DNA from 4 places in the Photobacterium sanguinicancri genome. Region 3 is predicted to be linked to each of the others. Evidence: predicted binding sites of a transcription regulator. Region 3 holds the regulator's gene; each other region holds the start of a gene.
What was found. Region 3 encodes PurR, which represses purine synthesis genes. Its sites were predicted from a motif close to TNANGNAAACGTTTNCNTNA; they were not measured.

Region 1 (6,230 bases), 1.7 Mb from region 3:
ATGAAGCACAACGCCAGCGCCAAAACGCAGGCATGTACGACCAAGCAACCACCCAGCTACCTGACGAAGTGGTACACCGTATTTTGTTTGAACGCGGCCACCCAGTACTCGCCAAAGTAGCGCGTCGTAAAGGCTTGCCTTACCCGCCACTGGATAACGAAGGTCAGATCGTCGCTGACGATGCGTGGTGGGCAACCATGCAGGCGATTGAACCAAAGAAAAACAAGCAAAAATAGCCAATAAGGACATGCGATGAGCGGACAGCTACTAGATACCATCGCCCTCACCGAACTTGCTGGTGTTGGCGCTAAAATGGCAGAAAAACTAACCAAGATTGGGCTCAATACCGTCCAAGACCTGTTGTTTCATCTGCCGCTCCGCTATGAAGATCGTACCCGAATTTGGCCGATTGCCGGTGTGATGCTCGGTCAGCACCTCACGATTCAAGGTGAAGTGCTCAACAACAGCATTACCTTTGGCAAACGAAAAATGCTTAGCGTCAAAATCAGCGATGGTAATGGCGCGGCAACCCTTCGCTTTTTTAACTTCAATGCTGCAATGAAAAACAGCTTAGCAGAAGGGAAGCAAGTTAAAGCCTACGGCGAAATTAAACGCGGTAAGTTTGGGGTTGAGATAATTCACCCCGACTACAAGGTGTTTTCTGAAACCACCGAGCTCAGTGTTGAAGAAACATTAACGCCGGTATACCCGACCACCGATGGTTTACGCCAACTCACCCTACGCAGCCTAACAGACCAAGCGCTGAAGCTACTGGATAAAGCCGCCGTGAGTGAGTTATTACCGGAAGGTTTATACGATCGACAAATGACGCTGGCGCAAGCCTTACGCATCATGCATCGCCCTACGCCTGATATCTCGCTGGACCAACTTGAAGAAGGCAAGCATCCCGCACAGCATCGTTTGATATTAGAAGAACTGCTCGCTCAAAATTTATCGATGCTCGCTGTACGCAGCAACAGTCAGCGTCATGATGCATGGCCGCTCAGTGCCAAACAGAATCTCAAGCAGCAGTTTCTTGCTGGTTTACCATTCAGCCCAACAGGGGCGCAACAGCGGGTCGTTGCCGACATCGAACAAGACCTGACGCTCGCGCACCCTATGATGCGCTTAGTTCAAGGAGATGTTGGCTCTGGTAAAACCTTAGTCGCCGCTCTGGCTGCGTTACGCGCAATCGAACACGGCTATCAAGTCGCATTAATGGCACCAACCGAATTGCTTGCCGAGCAACACGCCCAAAACTTTGCCAACTGGTTCAATCCTCTCGATATTCAAGTCGGATGGATGGCAGGTAAACTCAAAGGTAAAGCCCGTGAAACCGAATTAGCGCGCATTGAAAGCGGCGAAGCCAAGATGGTGGTCGGCACGCACGCCCTATTTCAAGACCACGTAATATTTAACAACCTCACTTTAGTGATCATTGATGAACAGCACCGCTTTGGTGTCCATCAACGGTTAGAACTCCGAGAAAAAGGCGCCAATGAAGGTCGCTATCCACACCAACTGATCATGACGGCTACGCCGATCCCACGGACGTTAGCAATGACAGCATACGCTGATTTGGAAACCTCGGTGATTGATGAATTGCCGCCAGGGCGAACCCCGATCAAAACCGTGGCACTGTCCGACTCTCGCCGCCCAGAGATCATTGAGCGTATTCGATCTGCGTGCCAAACCGAAGGCCGCCAAGCTTATTGGGTTTGTACCCTTATTGATGAATCGGAAGTATTAGAAGCCCAAGCCGCCTCTGACACCGCCGATGAGCTGACCGCCCTATTGCCCGAACTCAAAATAGGCTTAGTGCATGGCCGAATGAAAGCCGCAGAAAAACAAGCTGTCATGGCGCAGTTCAAAGACGGTGACCTCGATTTATTAGTCGCAACCACTGTGATTGAAGTGGGTGTCGATGTGCCCAATGCCAGTTTAATGGTGATTGAAAACCCAGAGCGCCTTGGTTTAGCCCAGCTCCACCAGCTACGCGGTCGTGTCGGTCGTGGCCAAGTTGCCAGCCACTGTGTACTGTTGTACCACGCCCCTCTGTCACAAACCGCGCAGAAGCGCTTGGGGGTGCTACGCGAAAGTAGCGATGGTTTTGTTATTGCCCAGCGCGACTTAGAAATCCGCGGGCCCGGGGAGCTACTCGGCACCAAACAAACCGGTATCGCCGATTTTAAAGTCGCTGATCTGGTGCGTGACCAACACCTGATCCCCCAAGTGCAAAAGCTAGCTCGATACATTCACGATAAATATCCATCGAATGCCGAAGCCATTATTGAACGCTGGCTGGGCCAACGCGAAAACTATTCCAACGCTTAGCCTACAAGGTAATGCAGCCCTTTATCTCTTTCTGATAGGCATAAAGGGCTGACTTTTCATTACTCAACACCCAAGTGAGAAAATCCGCCCACAAAACTACACAGCGATCGCTGTTAATAAGCATATCTTTCACCGTTACATTTCAACCGTGATCCCTCCAGCCCTGTAAACATAAAGGCCTTAGCCACTAACCTTGTTTTTCACCCTTTAGTTTGTCATTTATCAAGGTAGCGACTTTTCTTATCGCAAAACAACGCAAACGATTGCTATTTTCTACAAGGTAATTACAATAGCGCACAAAATTCGTCCACCTCCATCTCTCCCGTGTTGGTTGAAGCTGATTAACAGCAATCACAGATATATTCAGTCAATACATACTGCGGCCCATTCAGCGCATGCAGTCAGGGAACCAGAGATAAACCAAGGAAAACATACGGCATGACCCGTCAACACAGCGATATTGAAGCGCCGCGTAAGTCTGATCTCATCTATCGATTAGAAGACCGCCCGCCACTACCACAAACTCTGTTTGCAGCACTACAGCACCTTCTTGCTATGTTTGTGGCTGTCGTAACGCCCTCGCTGATTATTTGTCAGGCGCTGGGTTTACCTGCCAGTGATACCAACACCATTGTCAGTATGTCGTTATTTGCTTCCGGTATCGCCTCGTTTATCCAAATCAAAACCTTTGGTCCAGTAGGTTCAGGCTTACTGTCGATTCAAGGCACCAGCTTCAATTTCCTTGGCCCTATCATAGGGGCAGGTTTAGCGCTTAAAGCTGGCGGTGCAAATGTCCCTACCATGATGGCCGCCATCTTCGGGACTATCTTGGTTGCTTCATTCACTGAAGTCTTTATTTCTCGCATCTTGCAGCATGCTCAACGTGTTATCACGCCGCTAGTTTCAGGCATCGTGGTCACCCTCATCGGCCTGACGCTGATTCAAATCGGCTTAACGTCAATGGGCGGTGGTTATGCCGCACTAGAAAGTGGCACCTTCGGCAGCCTAGATAACCTGATGCTGGCGGGTACGGTATTAGCCTTTATCGTGCTACTGAATCGCGTTAAGAACCCTTACCTGCGCGTATCATCTATCGTCATTGCGATGGCTGCAGGCACAATACTTGCCGCCTTCATGGGGATGATTGATACCTCTCGCAGTGCAGACACCGACTTCATCGCGATCCCATTACCAATGCAGTACGGTTTAGGCTTCGATTGGGGCTTATTAATTCCACTGGTGATTGTATTTGCAATTACTTCACTTGAAGCCATTGGTGATATTACCGCGACATCAGAAACCTCAGAGCAGCCTGTCGCTGGCCCTGTGTACATGAAGCGCATCAAAGGCGGTGTATTAGCTGATGGCCTCAACTCAGGTGTCGCGGCAATACTTAACAGCTTTCCAAATTCTACCTTTAGCCAGAACAACGGCATCATCATGCTAACGGGCGTGGCAAGTCGCTATATCGGCTTCTTTGTGGCAGGTATGCTCGTGCTACTTGGTTTATTTCCGGGCGTGGCTAACTTAGTTCAGTTAATTCCAGAACCGGTATTAGGCGGCGCTACGATCGTGATGTTCGGTACCATTGCTGCATCAGGAGTGCGTATTATCTCACGCTGTAATCTTGACCGCCGTGCCATTCTTATCATGGCGCTGTCATTTTCGATGGGCTTAGGTATTGCACAAAAACCAGAGATCCTTCAGTTCATGCCTGACATTGTCAAAAGTATCCTGTCTTCTGGTATGGCTGCGGGCGGCTTAACCGCTATCATTCTTAACTTGGTGTTACCTGAAGAACCCAAAGAAGATTAATAGCCTGTAATACGAAAACCAATAAAAAGGGTTAGCCATTGGCTAACCCTTTTTTGATCTTACCGTCTGCACCCAGTCTCGCTACACTTTCTTACCACTACGAGAGGTATGCAGCGCCAAGTTGATTTGGACTCGCAAGCCGCCTTCACTGCGATTGGTCACATTGATTTCACCATCATGCTGATCGATAATTCGCTTCACAATCGCCAAACCGAGCCCAGTTCCTTCGGTTTCACGACCACGCGCTGTATCGCCTCGAGTTAATGGCTGGAACATCCGTGAGACCTGATCCGGTTCAATCCCAGGGCCATTATCTTCAACGCAATACCACGCGGATTTACGATCGGCCGTAGTGCCGCTGGAGATTTTGACCCAGCCATTACCATAGCGCAAGGCATTGCCCACTAAGTTAGCAACGGCTCGCTTCATCGCCACGTTGTTAGCCAAAATCACCCCAGGTACATCACCAAGCTCAAGGTCAATCTGATGTTGCCCTTCGCTATCTGCGACCTCTTCCAATAAAGCATTCAGGTCGAGCTTCTCTTCTTCCTGCTTCTTGGTTGATTTAAGGTAATCCATAAACTGACTGATGATCTCGTTACACTCTTCAGTGTCTTTGATCATGCTATCAGCGAGGTAGTTATCTTCTGGCGACATCATCTCTGTTGCCAAACGGATCCGAGTCAGTGGGGTACGTAAATCATGACTCACACCAGCCAACAACAACGCCCTATCTTCTTCAAGCTGCTGAATACCTTCCGACATTTGATTAAATGCCTTGGTAACCGCACGAATTTCAGAGGCGCCATTTTCCTGCAACGGTGGTGGTGTTTCACCACGAGCAACCGACAGAGCCGCTTGTTCCAGTGCGACCAAAGGCCGATTTTGAATCCGAATAAACAGCCAACCACCTGCAATCACCATAAAGGCAATAATCAGGCTATAGCGAAATAAGGGAGAGAAATCATCTTCATGCAATTCAGATAACGGCACCCGCATCAAAAAGCCCGGCATCGCATCGCACTTGAGCCACAAGACATAACTGTCAGCCCCTAACACCAACCGTACTTCGGTATTGGTATCAAGTTCACGAGTCATTTCTTCGCTTAAGTATTCCACTTCTGAAGCCTGACGATATTCATCGGCTTCAACACTGTCTGCAAGGTGAAGAGTCACCCCCAACTGCTCCAACAGCTGGCGACGCAATGGTGTATCTAAATGAAAAGTATGCCCATCGGCGAGTTGTACATCTTCTTTCAGCATCAAACGCACTTCATAGGCCAAAATGCGGTTGAACTGCTTCAAACTCGGCAATAATGCATAGTTAAAAACAGCCAGATACGAGAAGATTTGGCTGGCCGTTAACAAGCCAGCCAATAAGATCAAAGTACGAGTGAACGTACTGCGCGGAGAAAAGCGCATAGGTTATGCCTCGTTACCATCCGGTACGAATACATAGCCCAAGCCCCATACCGTTTGTATGTAACGAGGGCGACTTGGATCTTCTTCAACCATACGTCGCAAGCGTGAAATTTGAACATCGATTGAACGCTCCATCGCAGAGTATTCACGGCCACGTGCCATATTCATTAACTTATCACGCGACATTGGCTCGCGAGCATTGGTCACCAATGCTTTCAAGACAGCGAACTCACCCGAGGTCAGTGGCATAGACTCTTCGCCACGGAACATTTCGCGTGTGCCTAAGTTCAAGCGGAACTCACCAAATTCGATCACTTTACTGTCCACACTCGGTGCGCCCGGTGCTTCAATCGTTTGACGACGCAAAACCGCACGAATACGAGCCAGTAACTCGCGTGGGTTAAACGGCTTAGGCAAGTAATCATCGGCGCCCACTTCCAAGCCAACAATACGATCGACTTCATCGCCTTTTGCCGTCAGCATCAAAATAGGCAACATGTTATTGGCGTTACGTAAACGACGACAAATAGACAAGCCATCTTCACCTGGCAGCATTAAATCTAATACCATCAAGTGGAATGTTTCGCGCGATAACAGACGATCCATCTGCTCGCCATTAGCGACACTGCGAACCTGAAAACCTTGCTCTGATAGGTAGC
Region 2 (6,230 bases), 730 kb from region 3:
CCACTAGGCCAGTAACCGTACGATCACCAATGGTGATAAGGAATGTTTTTTCTGCGACAGCTGGCAGACGAAGTACACGCTGGGTGGCTTCTTCTAAATCAATACCCGCACGGTCAATTGCCTGACCTTCAACTTTCAGCGTTTTTGCATCACGGTGCATCTTCGGCGCTTTACCCAATAGAATATCCATTGGCATATCGATTGGCGTATCGTCGAAGTGGCTATCTTCAAGCGTTAGGTGACGCTCTTCAGTCGCTTCACCGACCACAGCGTACGGTGCACGTTCGCGCTTACAAATGGCATCGAATGCCGCCATGTTTTCTGGCGCGATAGCCATCACATAGCGTTCTTGTGATTCGTTACACCAGATCTCTAGCGGGCTCATGCCTGGTTCGTCATTAGGTACATCACGTAGCTGGAATTTACCGCCACGTTCACCATCATCAACCAGCTCAGGTAATGCATTTGAGATACCGCCCGCGCCCACATCGTGGATAAAGGCGATTGGGTTGTTTTCACCCATCTGCCAACAACGGTCGATCACTTCCTGACAACGACGTTCCATTTCTGGGTTTTCACGCTGTACTGAAGCAAAATCAAGATCTTCTGCCGACTGGCCTGACGCCATTGATGATGCAGCACCGCCGCCAAGACCGATGTTCATTGCAGGACCACCCAGTACGATCAATTTCGCACCCACAGGGATCTCTTTTTTCTGAACATGATCAGCACGGATATTACCCATACCACCCGCAATCATGATTGGCTTGTGGTAACCACGTACTTCTTCGCCATTGTGTGACGTTACTTTCTCTTCGTACGTACGGAAGTAACCTAAAAGGTTAGGACGACCAAATTCGTTGTTAAATGCTGCGCCACCTAATGGGCCTTCCAGCATAATATCTAACGCGGTAACAATACGGCCCGGCTTTCCAAAATCGGTTTCCCAAGGTTGTTCAAAGCCCGGTACACGCAGGTTAGAAACCGTAAAGCCAACCAAACCAGCTTTTGGCTTACCACCAATCCCCGTCGCGCCTTCATCACGGATTTCACCGCCTGAACCTGTTGATGCGCCTGGCCAAGGTGAAATGGCCGTTGGGTGGTTATGTGTTTCAACTTTCATCAAGATATGTGCCGCTTCTTGATGGTAGTTATATTGGCGAGATTCTGGGTTCGGGAAGAAACGACCCACTTCAGAGCCTTCCATTACCGCTGCATTATCTTTGTAAGCAGACAGGACGTGCTCGTGGTTCTTTTCGTAAGTGTTTTTGATCATCTTAAACAGTGACTTGTCTTGATCAACACCGTCGATCGTCCAGTCAGCATTAAAGATTTTATGACGGCAATGCTCTGAGTTCGCTTGAGCGAACATCATCAATTCAATGTCATTCGGGTTGCGACCAAGTTTAGTGAAGTTTTCCACTAAGTAGTCAATTTCGTCTTCTGCTAATGCTAAGCCCAAAGTGACGTTTGCTTCTTCTAGTGCCGTACGGCCACCAGCAAGAATATCAACAGATTTCACTGGAGCAGGTTCAGCTTGAACAAACAAGGCTTGTGCGGCTTCAAATTCACCGTAAACCACTTCCATCATACGGTCGTGGATTAAGCCTTTCAGCTCTTCAATGTGTTCATTCGTTAGTGTTGCTGTCGCTTCGACGTAATACGCTGTACCACGCTCTAAACGTTTAACGTGTGTTAAACCACAGTTGCGGGCGATATCCGTTGATTTAGAAGACCATGGCGAAATAGTGCCAGGACGTGGCGTTACCAGTAGCAAGGTGCCAACTGGCTCATGCTCGGCAATCGTTGGGCCGTAGGTCAGCAGGCTTGCAAGCTTGATCTGCTCGTCGGCAGTAAGAGGCGCTGATAAATCAGCAAAGTGCATGAACTCGGCATAAATGCCAGTCACAGGCAGACCTAATTCGCGACAACGCTCTAATAGCTTATTAACGCGAAACTCAGATAGTGCGGGTGAACCACGCAAAATTTCCATGTGCGAACGACTCTCGATTAGCAGTTGAATGAAGGTGATATTGATCTAGTAATACATACCTGTTGGCATCTATTACCACATCAATGTCACCTTTTTCAGCAATTACACGGCTCAGTTTCGAGGTGTATAGCTCATGTTTGGGCGTAGTATAAGGGAAATTGTTTGGTGACGTAACACCTGACGCAACCGTTTGCGTGTTTTTTTTCCATTCACACGTAATTTCAGCATAAAAAAAGCATTTCCCGATCGTTTCAATAGCATTATCACCACAAAGCTGACAATCAGTATGCACCGGACCGATAATCTTAAATGTTATATTGAGTACATGATTACTATCAGGTTACTTTGATGATCCGTCGTCATTTGGTATAAAGAACACCAAACTATAATGATGAGCATGTATATTTGAACAGTCATTCATTCAACATTCGCTTCAAAGCCTTGGTACTGGTTGCATTTGCTTGCTTCGGCCTTAGTGGATGTAAATGGCAAAGCCAACCTCAAGACGACTTAGAACGCATTCGTGAAAGCGGTGTGCTTCGCGTTGGCACGCTGAATAATCAGCTTTCTTACTATATCGGTAATGACGGCCCAACAGGGCTAGATTATGAACTTGCCCAGCGCTTTGCCAAAAAGCTGGGGGTTAAGCTTGAAATGCAACCTATGTTCACCCTCTCTGGGCTTTTCCCTGCTTTAAAACGTCACGATGTCGATATTATTGCTGCTGGCTTAACCATTACCCCCGATCGTATCAATGCCTTTAAAGCCGCACCTGCTTACTACTTTGCTAGCCAAGTGGTGGTGTATAAAAAAGGGAATTGGCGCCCACGTAAACCAAGTGATCTAGCACTAAATAAAGGCAGCTTAAAAATAGTCAAAGGTTCAAGCCATGAAAAACGCTTACTGCAATTAAAAGAACTTTATCCTGACTTAGTATGGGAAGCCTCTGACGATACCGACAGTGATGAACTGCTACGTTTAGTGGCTGCTGGTGAACTTAACTTTACCGTGGCGGATTCAGTTGATGTGGCTTTGCTTCAACGTATTCACCCTGACATTGCTATCGCGATGGAGCTAACAGAAGACGAACCCATTGCTTGGTTTGTAAATCAATCACCCAACGACAGCTTGTATGCGCTGCTGATTGAGTTTTTTGGCGACATTCAGCAGAGTGGCGAACTGGCCAATCTAGAAGAGAAATACTTCGGCCATGTTGATTCTTTTGATTACGTCGACACCCGTGCATTCTTGCGGGCGATTGAGAAAAAGCTACCTCGCTGGGAAGCACTCTTTAAGCAATATTCCAACGAGTTTGACTGGCGTTTATTAGCAGCCTTATCTTACCAAGAATCGCACTGGAACCCTCGTGCAGTGTCACCAACAGGTGTGCGTGGCATGATGATGTTAACACTGCCAACCGCCAAATCAGTTGGCGTGAATAACCGCCTAGACCCCGAGCAGAGTATCCGTGGTGGTAGCGCGTATTTACGTAAAATGATTGCTCGCGTACCTGATAGTATCGAAGAGCATGAGAAAGTGTGGTTTGCCCTCGCCTCTTACAATGTTGGTTTTGGCCACATGATGGATGCCCGCCGCTTAACCCAAAAGCAAGGTGGTAACCCTGATGCGTGGAGTGATGTTAAACAACGTCTACCTTTACTGCGCCAGCGTAAATACTACAGCCAAACGCGTTACGGCTATGCCCGTGGTGATGAAGCTTTAAATTACGTCGAGAACATCCGTCGTTATTACCAAAGCATTATTGGTTACGAACAAGCGCACAGCGAGCCAGTACAAGATGAAGGCATCGCTAATATCGATGGCTTACAAATCATTCAGGCACCGCAAAAACAAGCGGTAAACGTAAGCGGAGCGACGTCTGCAAATGAATCAGAAAACAGTAGCGATGCTGTTCAGTAATAAGCCGTAGTACAAAATTTCACGAATAATTAAAGCCTGCCTTCCAAGCAGGCTTTTTCTTTACAAACTGTACTATTCGTAAACAATCTCACACTTGGTATGAGAAATAATGAGACCTAGCACGATGGTTTTAGAACAATGTCGTTCTCTTCAGCGTCGCTATAAGTAGTATTGATTTATATATAACGGACCCAGAATCAAGGGAGGATAAATGAAGCTATTTAAACGGAAATCCGCCAGTCCTACATTTCAAAAAAATATGACCTCCGCAGCGACCCGCCGTAAACGTCTGAGTGTTAACGTACGCCGAAAAATCTTATGGCGTCAGCGTAGCTATTCTCTGATCCAGCTTGGCGAGTGTGTGTAATTACTCGGTACTAATACCTTACTGTTAATCTCTACTAGCGCTGTTTTCACCATGAATGCGCCCAAGTCCTGTGCGACCGCCCATAGACAGATTCACTATAAGCTTGAAACAAAAAAGCTCAGTTTGATAAACAGACTGAGCTTTCTTTATAATATCGCGTCTTATCACTATGCCTCTTTATCGTTAGCCTCTAGTGCGCGACGTGCTTGTTTTTCTGCTTTCTTTTCCGCCCGACGACGCTTAAAAAAAGCTTGTAGTTGCGCACGGCATTCTGGCTCTAACACACCCGATTCACACAATACATGGTGATTCACTTGGTCGTAACTTAGCAAATTCATAGTACTGCCAGCGGCGCCCGTTTTTAGATCTGGCGCGCCATACACCACCTTACCGATTCGGCAATGCACCATAGCACCAGCACACATAGGACAAGGTTCTAAAGTCACGTACATAACCGCGTCCAATAAACGGTAGTTTTGCACCACTTTGCCAGCTTGGCGCAGTGCCATAATTTCAGCATGTGCAGTAGCATCATGCTGACCGATAGAGCGGTTCCACCCTTCTCCAATCACACGTCCATCTAATACCACGACAGCACCTACAGGTACTTCGCCTTCAGCTTCTGCGTTACCCGCCAATTCAATGGCACGGCGCATATAACGCTCATCTTGATGAGGGTCGGCTAGATGGATATCGGTAGAGGTTTGCTCGGTCACGATGATTCTCGTACTACAGGGGTTATGTTTGGCTCGGGATTATAACGAATTATAAGCATTAACCCAGTGCCAGTTTATTTTTCTAGGTTAAATTTAGTGCAAGGTAATCCACCAGCATCCGTACTTTTGGTGATAAATGCCGATTATGCGGATAGAGTGCCCAAATCCCCTCTTCAGGTTCTTGATACTGTGTCAGCACCGCCACTAAAGAACCATCAGCCAAATCGTCCGCTACATAATAATCTGGTAACTGACTTAATCCAGTGCCTTTACGCACCGCATCTAACAAACCATAGCCACTGTTACATCGCAAACTGCCGCCTACTTTGACCGATTTATCTTTTCCTTGCTCTTGAAAGTGCCAATGGTCATAGTTACCAACTAAACAATTATGCTGATGCAATTCAGATAACGAATGCGGTGTACCATACTTCGCCAAATAATCAGGCGAACCACACACAAACTGGGTACGCGTTGTTAAGCGTTTCGCCATCATACTCGAACTTGACAAGCGCCCTAATCGAATCGCCAAATCATATCCGGCCTCGACCAAATCGACCTGTTGATTGGTCAGATCCATATTGATCAATACGTCGGGATAAAGCTGCTGAAAGTCATTAATCAACGGCATAATAAATTTCTCCCCATAGGTCACTGGGGCGGTTAACTTCACTAACCCTTGGGGTTTATCTCGTAGGCTGGTGATAGCTCGCTCTGCCTCTTCCAACCCATCAAGAACTTGGCGGCAGTGTCGATAATAAATAGCGCCTTCTTCAGTCAGAGAAACTTTACGTGTAGTGCGGTAAAACAACTTAGTGCTTAGCCGACCTTCCAACGCACTGATCTGCCGACTCACTTGAGCAGTTGAAATGCCTAGCTGTTTAGCGGCACTGGTAAAGCTTTCACGCTCAGCGACGGCCACAAACTCCATCACCCCTTCCCACAGAAACATTATTACACCTGAGTAAAAGTAATTTGATAATTAGGGTAATTATCATTCATGTAGAAATAAATACAATAGCCTCATCAAAACAAACGACAGCGCTTTCACGATTACGATTGAAACCTTCGTCGTTCTCACTTTTATCTTCTACTGTCTATTAGTACGAAGTGAAGTGTGACTAATAACTACAGACCAAGAGTCTTAAAGAGAGAATGAAAATGTCTGACCAATTTATCAAATCAAAAGCAGCTATTGCTTGGGGCCCTAACCAACCATTATCTGTTGAAGAAA
Region 3 (6,230 bases):
AACACTGGGATTAATCGCAGTGTGAATAGATAAAAAGGACCGTCTTTTTTAATGCCTGCATTGATAGGCGCAAGACGATGCCCGAATTTAGCTTGTACCCAGTCGCGAAGAATATAACGGCTAAATAGGAAAGCGAGTGTCGCACCAATGGTGCTCGCAAACGAGATTAAAATCAGGCTCCACCAAAAACCAAATAATGCCGCACCCAGTAGAGTCATGATTGCCGCGCCCGGTAAAGAGAGTGCCGTTACAACAATATAAATCGAAAAGTACACGATACTCGCGAAGAAGGGACGTGCTGCTATCGTATCTTGCAATGCGACTTGCTGCGCCTTCGCTTGCTCTAATGTGAAGTACTGGCCTAAATCAAACAGGAACCAACTTCCAATAAGCGTGGCAATTATGGTAATGAGCAGTAGTTTCTTTTTATCCATGAGATAACTCCTACGATTTACTTGATGGTGGAGGTTGTGTAGCCGATGACGCGTCCTGTTTATCGGCCGAGTTGTTATCGTTCAGTGCAGATGTGATAGGGATGGAGCAAAAGCCTTGCGCAGGCACATCTAGCGCGGTATTAAACTTAGCTGATAGATTTTGAAAAGCGATCAGTGCAGTAAGTTCAACGAGGCTATCTTCATCAAACCACTGTTGCAGATCAGCTAGCATCGTTTCTGTTACTTTTTGCCCTGTAATAGTCATGGCTTCAACATAATGCAGCACCGCTATTTCTTCATCGGTGAATAAGGTGATGTTTTGTTGCCACTGGGAGAGGGCTTTGATCTTTTCAACAGAATCACAACGCTCTGCTAGGCGCATTCCATTGGCATCGACGCAAAACTCACAATCATTAAGCTGTGAAACACGGACACAAACAAGAGAGCGCGTAACAGGTGAAAGTGGAGAGTGGCGGCGATCAAGGTAGCCAAAAAATCCTGCGACTAACCAAAAGAGTGGTGGACGGCGTCCCCACAGCAAAGAAGGGTTCAGTTCTGCGCCGAAATTACGCTTCTGTAGCCAAAGTAATGGGCGGACAAAGATGGAGTATTTGTTTTTTTTCGCGAGGCGCACTGCGTCGTTTCCTTATGAACACATGATATAGCACCAATGCTATACCAAGGTAATAAAGGAGACCCAACGAAGGACGCAAATATTTCAATTAATTAGAGAAAAACTGAAAATAGCCGCTGAGTGTCTGTAATTTGAGCAGCTTTTTAGTTAATGGCTACTTCTACAGCTTGGCTACGTTCTTGTTGCACAACACGGTTATCCGGAATATCAGACAAAGCGATATAAGCTGATGCGATGAAAGGCAGGCATGCAAGGACCAGTGTTTTGCCAATGTGATAGTTTCGATACCAGTATTTACGAGCGCGAACTTTGAGTAATACGCCCCATACAATCAGCATGATATTAAAGCCGCATGTCAGGGTAACTGTATCAATGAGTGCATTAAGTGGAGCCAGTTGCTGAGAGACTAGTAGCATGACTAAAGCTGGAGGGAGTAGGCTAAGAAGAACAAAGGCACGGAATAACTTTGGCCATTTGTTAAATTTGTCTTTGAATATGTGGTCTGTTTGCCCAGGAAAAGGCTTTGAACAGAGCATACTTGCCTCACTTTTTGCAATCTATAAAGAGACTGCACGTTGGTTATGGCGAAGGTTATGAAGCGTCATTAAAGTGGCGCTACCTTCATGCAACAGTTGCCATAAGTAGTTAAAAACAATTTTTTGACGTTGGTTGTTCTGCTGCTAGCCAGTATTTTACTTATTTAAGGTAAGATTAAAAGTTAACTGATGCTTTTGTGAACAGTATTTGTGAGAAGAGTCAATCTTTGACGTAATCCTGACATTCAGGAGGCTGGAGCTATAAAAAACGAGGCCAAAGCCCCGTTTTTTATATTGTAAAAAGTGTTGTTTTTGACCGAATGGCTTAAGGTAATAAACCTAACAACTCTCCGCGTCTTGTTTCACTGATCACCGACCAATGTCTGCCGCTGATCGCGCCTTCTAAAGCCCAAAGCAACTCGATGTTGAGATTATTATCATGTGTATCGAGTAGTGCTTTATAAGCATCAATAGCGCCAACTTCTACAAGCTTGTCGACAGTATCAATACCTACTTTTTTCAGCATACGTTCATTCGCTAACCGTAAATTGGGTAAATCTTTGATACGTGAAGGCCCAACTTTACTTTTTGTTTCTTTGTCGTTATTTGCACCGTCTAAAGAACCGCGTGCGTGTTCAATGATCATCTCTGGAGTATTCCACCAGGTATCAGGTATTGCAAAATGCTTAGTCACAACGGGAAAACCGCGTTTTTCATAAACATAAGGGGTTAAGTCAGCTTTTTTAAACTGCTCAATATTTTTAGCATTGGCACGAAGGTGTAACTTATTTTTTACGACAAGTGCAAACATCGTTTCACCTGAAAAAATGCCAAAACCGCCAAACATGGACCGTGATTTAACACTGTCAAAGCAGTCGAATAATTTTAGGGTGTCTTTAAGTATTGGTTTATCCATGCGACTTCTCGGTGAAATAAATCTGGGAGTCACCTAACATATAAGCGAGGAGTTTAGATTAGCAAAGCACACTTAATATATGTCAAAAGCATGTCAAATCCTGAAGCAGGTTTTGCGTTAAATCCATCGGTAACCCCGCTACCTTAAAAGTGTTAAATGTTACCCAAATAACACTCTGTTAGGCCGGAAGCTTTGCGTCCCATTCTTTCAAATGGTTTGCCTTGTTCGTGACTGAATAAGCATATCGTAAATAGCAGAAAATCGTTTAACTTACGGGGGTCAAAGTGTGATGTTGCTTCAATTATTACTATTAAGAGAGAGAGAATATTCAGGTGTGAAATGAAATGAGCAGTAAATTGAAGAGAACTATTTCAATTTTATAAGTAAACTTATTGTTATAGATTAAGTGTTTGTGTGAAAAAATCGAATTTTAAGCGATGTGAATTTATAAAAAAACCGACGTTTAATATTGTCGGTTTTTTGTTTTTTTATGCGCAATAAGAATAATTAATTGAGCTTATGAACTGACTTACGGACAACGAGTGCCGGTGACATTTCAAAAACACGGGTCTCATGTTTTTTATCTTTTACGCGTTCCATCAAGATTTCAATCGCTGTTTTACCTAAGCGGCGTTTAGGCTGGTGGATTGTTGTCAAAGGTGGCGAGAAGAAAGGTGCTAGCTCGATATTATCGTAACCAATGATTGAGATATCTTCAGGCACTCGAATTCCATGTTGAACGAAAGTACTGATCATCGCCATTGCCATAATGTCGTTAAAACAGAAGATAGCAGTAGGGCGCTCTTTCATTGCAATAAACTGTTCAGCTGCTTGTACGGCAGTCTCACACTCGAAGTCACCTTCAATGATCCAATCTTCATTAATATCTAGATCAGCTTCACCCATCGCTTTTTGGAAGCCTTTCAAGCGTTCACGACAGGTTGATTTTTCATTGTGGCCAGATAGACAGCCAATCTTAGTGTGGCCATTTTCGATAAAGTGCTTGATCGCGACATAACCACCGACTGCTGCGTTATCTTGGATTTTATCTGTGTGTGGGCTTTCTGGGCCCCAGTCCATCACAACCATAGGTAGATCACTTTGGCGTTCTAATAGATCTAATAAACGCTGGTCGAGATCTGAACACATAACCATCAAGCCATCTACACGCTTTTCAGCCAGCATGCGCAAGTAATCACGTTGCTTAGAGAGGTTACCTTCGGTGTTACATAGAATTAAGGTATAGCCTTCTTTGTAACAGTATTCTTCTACGCCATGTACAACTTCAGCAAAGAACGGGTTAGTCGATTTCGTTACTAACATACCGATAGTGCGAGTAGTATTACATTTCAGGCTGCGAGCAACAGCACTTGGCGCATAGTTCAGTTCATCGACGGCAGCCAACACTTTCTTCTGTGTTGCTTCTGCTACGAAGCGTGTTTTGTTTATCACGTGAGAGACTGTTGTCGTTGAAACACCAGCCATACGTGCAACATCTTTAATCGTTGCCATAGTTATTCTTCTAATAATTGCAATAAAGAGGGTCTAGCTAAGCCATCCAACACGCCTACTCTTTTTACGTTGAGTGCATGTGTCGCTTTAGACCTTCCATAAAAGTGAAAAGCCGCTTCTCTAGGATGAGCGGCTTTTATAGATTAGGGTAGCGTTACATTGTTAATCGCTTGCGTTCACATTTTACTGAGTGTAGCGCACAGTGCAACGTTTCTGTTTATCAAGATGGTAATACTTGATAGACATCAACAATAATAATGTAACTATGGTGATTTTTGATGCGTTAGTATGCATTCGCATGGGTAATGTAATAAATACGCAAGTAAAGTGCTACAAAATCACGGGGTGTTTGTGCACCGGATGCTCTGTCATAGTGACTGGCCAACCGTAGACTCGTTCAATGTTACTCGGTTCGAGTGCGTGCCACGCATCGCCATCTGCTTGTATTTTGCCATTATTCACAATAATCAAGCGATTGGCATATTGTGCCGCTAGGTTTAGATCATGCAATACAACGATAACGGCAGCGCCAGCTTTAGCCATGTTCTGCGCTAATTGTAACGTCTTATGCTGATGAGCCAAATCAAGAGCCGATGTGGGTTCATCAAGCATTAGAATCGCATTTTCATTTGCTTCACTCAGTTGTGTCAGAATTCGCGCAAAATGAACTCTTTGCTTTTCTCCGCCAGATAAAGAGGGATATAACCTGTCGGCGAGTGTTGTGACATCGGTCTTTTCCATCATTTCAGCTGCTGTCGCCGTTGCATCCGCGCGGGGAAGATCGAGTGGTAAAGCACCGAGTTCGACTACTTCTTGTGCGGTAAATGCAAAGCTTAAACTACTGTGTTGAGGTAAAACGGCTAAATATCGGGCTAACGCTTTAGCTGGCCACTTAGCTTGGTTCTTATTATGAATGCGGATATCACCTCCTGCATCCAACTCGCCACACAGTACTTTGAGTAGTGTACTTTTGCCTGCGCCGTTAGGTCCAAGTAATGCGGTCACCTCACCATGCCTAATCTCGAGATTAAAATCATCAAGTAAGATTTTACCACCAAGGCTGAGGTTTAACCCTTTAGCTGCGATCGCAACGCTATCATGGTGGGTCGACTGCCATTGATCAGATATATGAGCATCAACCATCATGATAAGCGACCTTTTTGTTTAATAAGTAACAGAATAAAGAAGGGGGCACCTAAGATGGCGGTAATGATCCCTACGGGCAATTCAGCGGGAGCCGCAATAACACGGGCGATCATATCTGCAATCAGCAAAATTAATGCGCCAAGCAAGGCTGATAATGGCAGTAAGCTTTTATGGTTAGGCCCGGTAAGCATACGGCCTAAATGTGGAATAATAAGACCAATAAAGCCAATCACGCCTGTTAGCGATACGCACACTCCCACACCAGCAGCACACAACAAAATTAGGCTGCGTTTTAATGCTTGGACATTCACACCCATGTGTTTTGCTTCAGCTTCGCCAAGTAGAAAGGCATTTAGAGCGTTGGCCTTGCGATCAAACACCCACATAAGAATACCGAATGTTGAGAAGGCGAGTGCGATACCTGGCCATGTAGCACCCGCGAGTGATCCCATTGTCCACAGTGATAAATCACGTAGAGCTTGGTCATCGGCAAAGTAATTCATTAAGCCTAAAGCTGCGCCAGAAAGTGCTCCGATAGCCACCCCAGCGAGTAGCATGATAGTAACGGATGTTCCGTTTTTATCTGTCCCCAGTGTATATACCAACCAAGTACTTACTGCGCCACCAAGAAACGCCATGATAGGCACAGTACCTAATGTTAATAGGATCGGGAAAGATGATGCTAAAGAACCAAAAAGAACAATAGCCAGTGCAGCACCTAAACTCGCACCACCTGAAACCCCAATGATGCCAGGATCGGCCAACGGATTTCGAAATAGCCCCTGCATAACAGCACCACATAAAGCGAGAATGGCACCAATCGCAATACATAATAGTGTTCTTGGCAGCCTTATTTGTTGGATCACTATCTGGATGTGTGCGGGTAATTCACTTTGCCAAGGCGTAAAGGCTTTTAAGCTTTGACTGAGAGTTATAGCCATAGGGCCAACAATCACGGATGTAGCCACCGCAAGGAAGAGCAAGCTCAACCCAACGGGGAAAACGATTTTTAATGGAAGTCTTTGGATTTGCATAACGGACACGTAATCAAT
Region 4 (6,230 bases), 710 kb from region 3:
TCAGGAGTTTTAGCCAGTGTAGGCTTATTGAATGGCCGCCATTGGGGATTTTTACCGCTCTATTTTTTTATACCCGCCGCAACCATGTTTTTTAGCTTTAGCTTGGTGCCCTTCGTTCCGCTATTTTTCCCTGTTGAAATAAGAGCCTATATCGTACTAGCTCTGAATATCAGTATTTTGCTCTATGCTGTCTTTTTACTGTTGAAAAAAATGGATTCGCCAATAGATCTTCACTCATTATAAATATGACCCTTTGTGATCTAAGTGGTTAAATACATTGAGGCACAGTAGGGGTTTCTGAGATAATCATTCTATTAGCCTCCGCTCAAAAAGGACGACGAGAAAATGAAAAAAATCGAAGCCATTATTAAGCCATTTAAGCTGGATGATGTACGTGAAGCTTTGGCCGAAGTTGGCATCACAGGGATGACAGTCTCTGAAGTGAAAGGTTTTGGTCGTCAGAAAGGCCACACAGAACTATACCGTGGTGCAGAATACATGGTCGACTTTCTGCCTAAAGTGAAGCTTGAAATTGTAGTTACAGATGAAGTGGCAGAACAGTGTATTGAGACCATTATTGAAATAGCGCAAACAGGCAAAATCGGTGATGGCAAAATCTTCATGTTTGATGTCGAGCGCGTTGTGCGTATTCGTACTGGTGAAGAGGACGAAGACGCGATCTAAATTGAGATGATAGCTTCGTTTTATTTCGCTCAATAACTGTGTCGGGAGTGCTCATTTATGGCTATAAATTCTGCGTTCCCTCTTGGTTTTTGAGCGAAACTCCTTCGCTCCAGTAATTATCAACAACCCTTTGTTCTTATTGCAACGCCACCATGTGCCCTCTACATTTCCATTTTTCTCTTTCCATCTTTCTGCTGTTATTACTTTCTCTTGGTTTGCTAAACCTTTTTTACGGCTACTTTCTTGGTCGAATTCCCGTGTTTTTAATAGATTAAAACTTGTTAAAATTATACTTCAATAGTTTTTGGCTATTGAATGTATAAAGCAATACGAATGGTGTCTGAGTGATAGCACCCGTAATATTGCAGAAAACAAAGAGGAATCGAATTATGCGACAACAAAATATTATTGGGCTTGATAGTGGTAAATCTGATGAGTTGGCTGCTCAACTCAATACGTTGCTGGCCAATTATCAAGTGCTCTACATGAATACACGTGGCTATCACTGGAATATTAAAGGTAGAGAGTTCTTTGAATTACATGCGAAATTTGAAGAAATTTATACCGATCTACAAGTGAAAATTGATGAGTTAGCAGAGCGTGCTTTAACACTGGGTGCAACGCCATCACATAGCTTTACTCAGTACCTTCAGGTCAGTGAAATCAAAGAACACCTTAATGCGCATGTAGGTAGTGAGTGTGTTAGTGGCTTACAAGCGGGCTTTAAAACCTTATTGGGTATGCAGCGTAGTATTCTTGGGTTAGCTGGTGATGCTGAAGATGAAGGGACAGCGGCATTGATGGGTGATTATATCCGAGAGCAAGAAAAGCTAATGTGGATGCTGAATGCTTACAATCAATAACCGTTTAGTTAAGCAGTTAAATAATCATAAAAAAGAGGTCGCACATCGCGACCTCTTTTTGCATGTCTGATTTTAAATCGAGTTCACCTAGCGCATAAAGATTAACTTGCTTGCGCCTTTAGCTCGCTGCTATAGCGTCCCGGTTTGTGGTTCATCGCCAATACTAAGTTCAACATGAACGCACCGACTACAGAGAATAGAAGGGTCATTGGGCTAACAAGGAAGAAAGATGCAACAAGTATGCTGAAATCAATGCCCATTTGCAGTTTGCCTGCTGACCATCCCATCTTTTCTTGCAGAAACAGAACCAGCACATTAAAGCCACCTAGGCTGGTTTTATGACGAAATAGGATCAACATACCTAACCCCATTAGTACTCCACCAATCAGGGCACAGTAGAGCGGTTCAAGACGACTGATCTCCAGCACGTGATGAAGGTTATCGGTGATGATAGACACCAATCCACCAGAAAGAATGCTGGTTAGAGCAAATGATTTACCCATGCGGAACCAAGCCATCAGGTAAAACGGGCAGTTCATCATAAAGTACAACTGACCAAACGACAGATCGATAAACTGGCTCGCAAGTAACGCAAGACCTGTTGTGCCACCAGTCAGTAAATCGGCTTGCTGAAGAAAGAATACGCCTTGGGCTACGACGAAAGTACCAGTAAGAATGGCGATAATGTTTTCTGAAATAGAATGCTTGTTACTGCTCAAAAATAGCTCCTCGTATCACCCGTATGTAAGTCATGCTAATGCGGGCTTGCTGCGCAGGCAGGGTCGATGAAAATGGATAAGTAATTGGAGCGCATCATATAGTCATTTATGACAAGAAAGAAGGTTGTGAGGGTAGGTGGTTTTTGGTGGGTGTAATAATATTTGTACGGAGTTGTAAATATTAATTTTGATGACTTTCTTGATAAATCTATCTACTTGATCTTTACAGGCTTAGCCTCAAATTGTAGCCAAGATGAAACGAATTCATGGTGACATTGAAAATAAACATGAAGAAATCCAATAAAAAGTAATTTGAAGGGTATCTGATTTAGATCAATTTATGTAAAATATGGCATCAGTTACTGGTTAGACGAAAACGTTTGCGTCCGCATGGTTACTCGCTTTGCGTGAATCCAGTTTTTGTTAGAATTTTGTGGTTATACCTATCTGAGTCAGGAGATACAGATGCTAAAGCGCGACATGAATATTGCCGATTACGACGCTGAACTGTTTGCAGCTATTCAGGAAGAAACTGCACGTCAAGAAGAGCACATCGAGTTAATTGCTTCTGAAAACTACACAAGCCCACGTGTAATGGAAGCACAAGGTTCTCAGCTAACTAACAAATACGCTGAAGGTTACCCTGGTAAGCGTTACTACGGTGGTTGTGAATTCGTAGATAAAGCTGAACAACTTGCTATTGATCGTGCATGTCAGCTATTTGGTGCCGAGTACGCGAACGTACAGCCTCACTCAGGTTCTCAAGCCAATAATGCTGTTTACATGGCACTTCTTAATGCTGGCGATACTGTACTTGGTATGAGCTTGGCACACGGTGGTCACCTAACACACGGTTCACCAGTAAACTTCTCTGGTAAGCTTTACAACATCATTCCTTACGGTATTGATGAAGCGGGTCAGATTGATTACGAAGAAATGGAAGCACTTGCAGTAGAGCACAAGCCGAAAATGATCATCGGTGGTTTCTCTGCTTACTCTCAAATTTGTGATTGGGCGCGCATGCGTGAAATCGCAGATAAAGTTGGCGCATACTTCTTCGTTGATATGGCACACGTTGCTGGCCTGATTGCTGCGGGTGTTTACCCTAACCCAGTACCTCATGCACACGTTGTTACAACAACAACGCATAAAACGCTTGCTGGTCCTCGTGGTGGTCTAATTCTTTCTTGTGAAGGCGAAGATCTTTACAAGAAACTGAACTCTGCTGTATTCCCTGGTGGCCAAGGTGGCCCACTAATGCATGTTATTGCTGCAAAAGCGGTAGCATTCAAAGAAGCCATGGAACCTGAGTTTAAAGAATACCAAGCGCGCGTTGTTGAAAACGCAAAAGTAATGGTTGGTGAATTCCTAGAGCGCGGTTACAACATCGTTTCTGGTAGCACTGAAAACCACCTGTTCCTTGTTGACCTAATCAACAAAAACATCACAGGTAAAGAAGCAGATGCCGCGCTAGGTGCTGCAAACATTACCGTGAACAAGAACAGTGTACCAAACGATCCTCGTAGCCCATTTGTTACTTCGGGTATCCGTATCGGTACGCCTTCTATCACACGCCGTGGCTTTACGGCTGAAGACACTAAACAACTTGCGGGTTGGATTTGTGACATTCTTGATGATATCGAGAACCCAGCGGTGATTGAAGCGACTAAAGCGAAAGTACTAGAGATTTGTAAGCGCCTTCCTGTTTACGCTTAATTTCGTATCTCGCGTATAAATAAACGGCACCTTTAAGGTGCCGTTTTGCGTTAGGGAATAATAAGGCAGTAAATAAGCGTAAAAACCGCGGATATATACTCAATAAACGTTTGAAATGCGGTACACTGATTCGACGAAAATGAGGAGGCACGATGCACTGTCCTTTTTGTGGTGCCAATGACACCAAAGTAATCGATTCTCGCTTGGTTGCCGATGGCCACCAAGTACGTCGTCGTCGTCAATGTTTAGCTTGTAATGAACGTTATACCACGTTTGAAACGGCTGAATTGGTGATGCCGCGTGTAATTAAAACAAATGGAAACCGTGACCCATTCAACGAAGATAAGTTGCGTGGTGGTATTCAACGAGCGTTAGAAAAACGTCCTGTAAGCGCAGATGATATTGAAAAAGCGATCAATACCATTAAGTCTCAATTACGTGCGACAGGTGAGCGTGAAGTTGCGTCTGACATGATCGGTAACTTGGTCATGGAAGCGTTAAAAGAGCTTGATAAGGTGGCGTATATCCGTTTTGCCTCTGTTTATCGCAGCTTTGAAGATATCCGAGAATTTGGCGAAGAAATCGCTAAATTAGAAAAGTAGCCACGCATGTTTTCTTCTCTAGATCATTCTATGATGTTACACGCTTTGCAATTAGCAAAGCGTGGTCGTTTTACTACGGCCCCTAACCCTAATGTTGGCTGCGTGATTGCTCAAGGCGATCACATTGTTGGTCAAGGTTATCATTATCAAGCTGGGCAACCCCATGCCGAAGTTTTTGCGCTTCGTGAAGCGGGTGAGCGTGCCAAAGGTGCTACCGCTTATGTCACGCTAGAGCCATGCTCTCATTATGGCCGAACCCCTCCTTGTGCTGAAGCGCTCGTTAAGGCGAATGTTACGCGTGTTGTCTGTGCCATGGTGGATCCAAATCCTAAGGTCGCAGGACGTGGCATCGCAATGCTTGAAGCGGCGGGTATTGAGGTGCAAACAGGTTTACTTGAAGCCGACGCCAAAGCGCTTAATCGTGGTTTCATTAAACGGATGAAAACAGGTCTGCCATTTGTACAACTCAAGCTAGCAGCCAGCCTTGATGGTCGAACAGCGTTAGCCAATGGTGAGAGTCAGTGGATCACTAGCCCGCAAGCGCGTGCTGATGTTCAAGCCTACCGTGCTCAATCGGGTGCTATTTTATCTACTAGCGCTACGGTGTTAGCTGATGACCCTTCATTGAATGTCCGTTGGTCTGAGTTGAGCGCTGATATTCAAGCCGATTACCCTCAAACCGATTCACCGCAAGACAATCTGCGTCAACCGACGCGCATTATTATCGATAGCCAAAACCGTGTTTCCCCAACGTGTCGTCTTGCTCAACTGCCAGGACAGACACTGCTTGCTCGTCGTCAATGTGATCAATTAGCTTGGCCTGAATCGGTTCAACAGATCACTGTACCTAGCTCTGACACCACGAACACAGAGACTGCACAGGTAGATCTTAAAGAGCTAATGCAACAGTTAGCACGTGACCACGATATTAACCATATTTGGGTGGAAGCGGGTGCTGGTTTGGCTGGTGCACTGATCAACGCGAAATTAGTGGATGAGCTTATCCTCTATCAAGCCCCTAAACTAATGGGAAGTGATAGTCGTGGTTTAGTCGATTTGTTGGGCTTAACGTCGATGTCCCACGTTCCAACATTAACGATTTCAGATGTACGTACCGTAGGCCCTGATATTCGTATCACAGCTAGCGTATCAGGGCAGGTTTAACACCGTAATCTGCGGAAAGGAAAAATATTCATGTTTACAGGCATTATTGAAGCAGTCGGCACTATTACTGCGTTAACCCCAAAAGGTGAAGACATTTCAGTGACGGTTGCGTCAGGTGATTTGGATTTAGGCGATGTAAAGTTAGGCGACAGTATTGCGACTAACGGTGTTTGCCTCACCGTCGTGCAACTAACAGGCAATGGTTACGTTGCTGACTTGTCGTTAGAAACATTAAAGCGAACAGCATTCGTCGATTATCAAGCCGGGCAGGTTGTTAACCTTGAAAAGGCAATGCTGCCAACTACGCGTTTTGGTGGCCATATGGTATCGGGTCATGTTGATAACGTCGGTGAGATCATTGAGCGTCAGCATACTGGCCGTGCTATTGAATTTTGGGTGAGTGCGCCGGATAATTTAGCTAAATATTTAGCAGAGAAAGGCTCGGTGGCGATTGATGGTATCAGTCTTACTATCAATGCGAT

Region 1: OCU87_RS00645 (uracil-xanthine permease family protein) is a predicted target of PurR. The motif match lies at 2,586-2,605, and genes of this name have one in related genera.
Region 2: purL (phosphoribosylformylglycinamidine synthase) is a predicted target of PurR. The motif match lies at 2,172-2,191, and genes of this name have one in related genera.
Region 4: glyA (serine hydroxymethyltransferase) is a predicted target of PurR. The motif match lies at 2,635-2,654, and genes of this name have one in related genera.

What each region holds. Positions count from the first base shown of each region.
Region 1 is NZ_AP024850.1:135,498-141,727, reverse strand. Features, by position in the region: gene trmH (tRNA (guanosine(18)-2'-O)-methyltransferase TrmH) at 1-236, shown strand, start outside; gene recG (ATP-dependent DNA helicase RecG) at 253-2,334, shown strand; gene OCU87_RS00645 (uracil-xanthine permease family protein) at 2,773-4,149, shown strand; gene envZ (two-component system sensor histidine kinase EnvZ) at 4,231-5,571, opposite strand; gene ompR (osmolarity response regulator transcription factor OmpR) at 5,575-6,230, opposite strand, start outside.
Region 2 is NZ_AP024850.1:2,859,419-2,865,648, forward strand. Features, by position in the region: gene purL (phosphoribosylformylglycinamidine synthase) at 1-1,993, opposite strand, end outside; gene mltF (membrane-bound lytic murein transglycosylase MltF) at 2,399-3,913, shown strand; gene OCU87_RS13280 (hypothetical protein) at 4,125-4,280, shown strand; gene tadA (tRNA adenosine(34) deaminase TadA) at 4,448-4,936, opposite strand; gene OCU87_RS13290 (LysR family transcriptional regulator) at 5,079-5,948, opposite strand; gene OCU87_RS13295 (S-(hydroxymethyl)glutathione dehydrogenase/class III alcohol dehydrogenase) at 6,158-6,230, shown strand, end outside.
Region 3 is NZ_AP024850.1:2,132,158-2,138,387, reverse strand. Features, by position in the region: gene lpdA (dihydrolipoyl dehydrogenase) at 1-434, opposite strand, end outside; gene OCU87_RS10200 (carboxymuconolactone decarboxylase family protein) at 445-1,068, opposite strand; gene OCU87_RS10195 (hypothetical protein) at 1,212-1,604, opposite strand; gene OCU87_RS10190 (TfoX/Sxy family DNA transformation protein) at 1,930-2,520, opposite strand; cyclic di-GMP riboswitch class I at 2,646-2,751, opposite strand; gene purR (HTH-type transcriptional repressor PurR) at 3,028-4,032, opposite strand; gene OCU87_RS10180 (heme ABC transporter ATP-binding protein) at 4,363-5,178, opposite strand; gene OCU87_RS10175 (FecCD family ABC transporter permease) at 5,175-6,212, opposite strand.
Region 4 is NZ_AP024850.1:2,846,242-2,852,471, reverse strand. Features, by position in the region: gene OCU87_RS13260 (hypothetical protein) at 1-243, shown strand, start outside; gene glnB (nitrogen regulatory protein P-II) at 346-684, shown strand; gene OCU87_RS13250 (Dps family protein) at 1,074-1,547, shown strand; gene OCU87_RS13245 (YitT family protein) at 1,649-2,266, opposite strand; gene glyA (serine hydroxymethyltransferase) at 2,732-3,982, shown strand; gene nrdR (transcriptional regulator NrdR) at 4,135-4,584, shown strand; gene ribD (bifunctional diaminohydroxyphosphoribosylaminopyrimidine deaminase/5-amino-6-(5-phosphoribosylamino)uracil reductase RibD) at 4,591-5,748, shown strand; gene OCU87_RS13225 (riboflavin synthase) at 5,779-6,230, shown strand, end outside.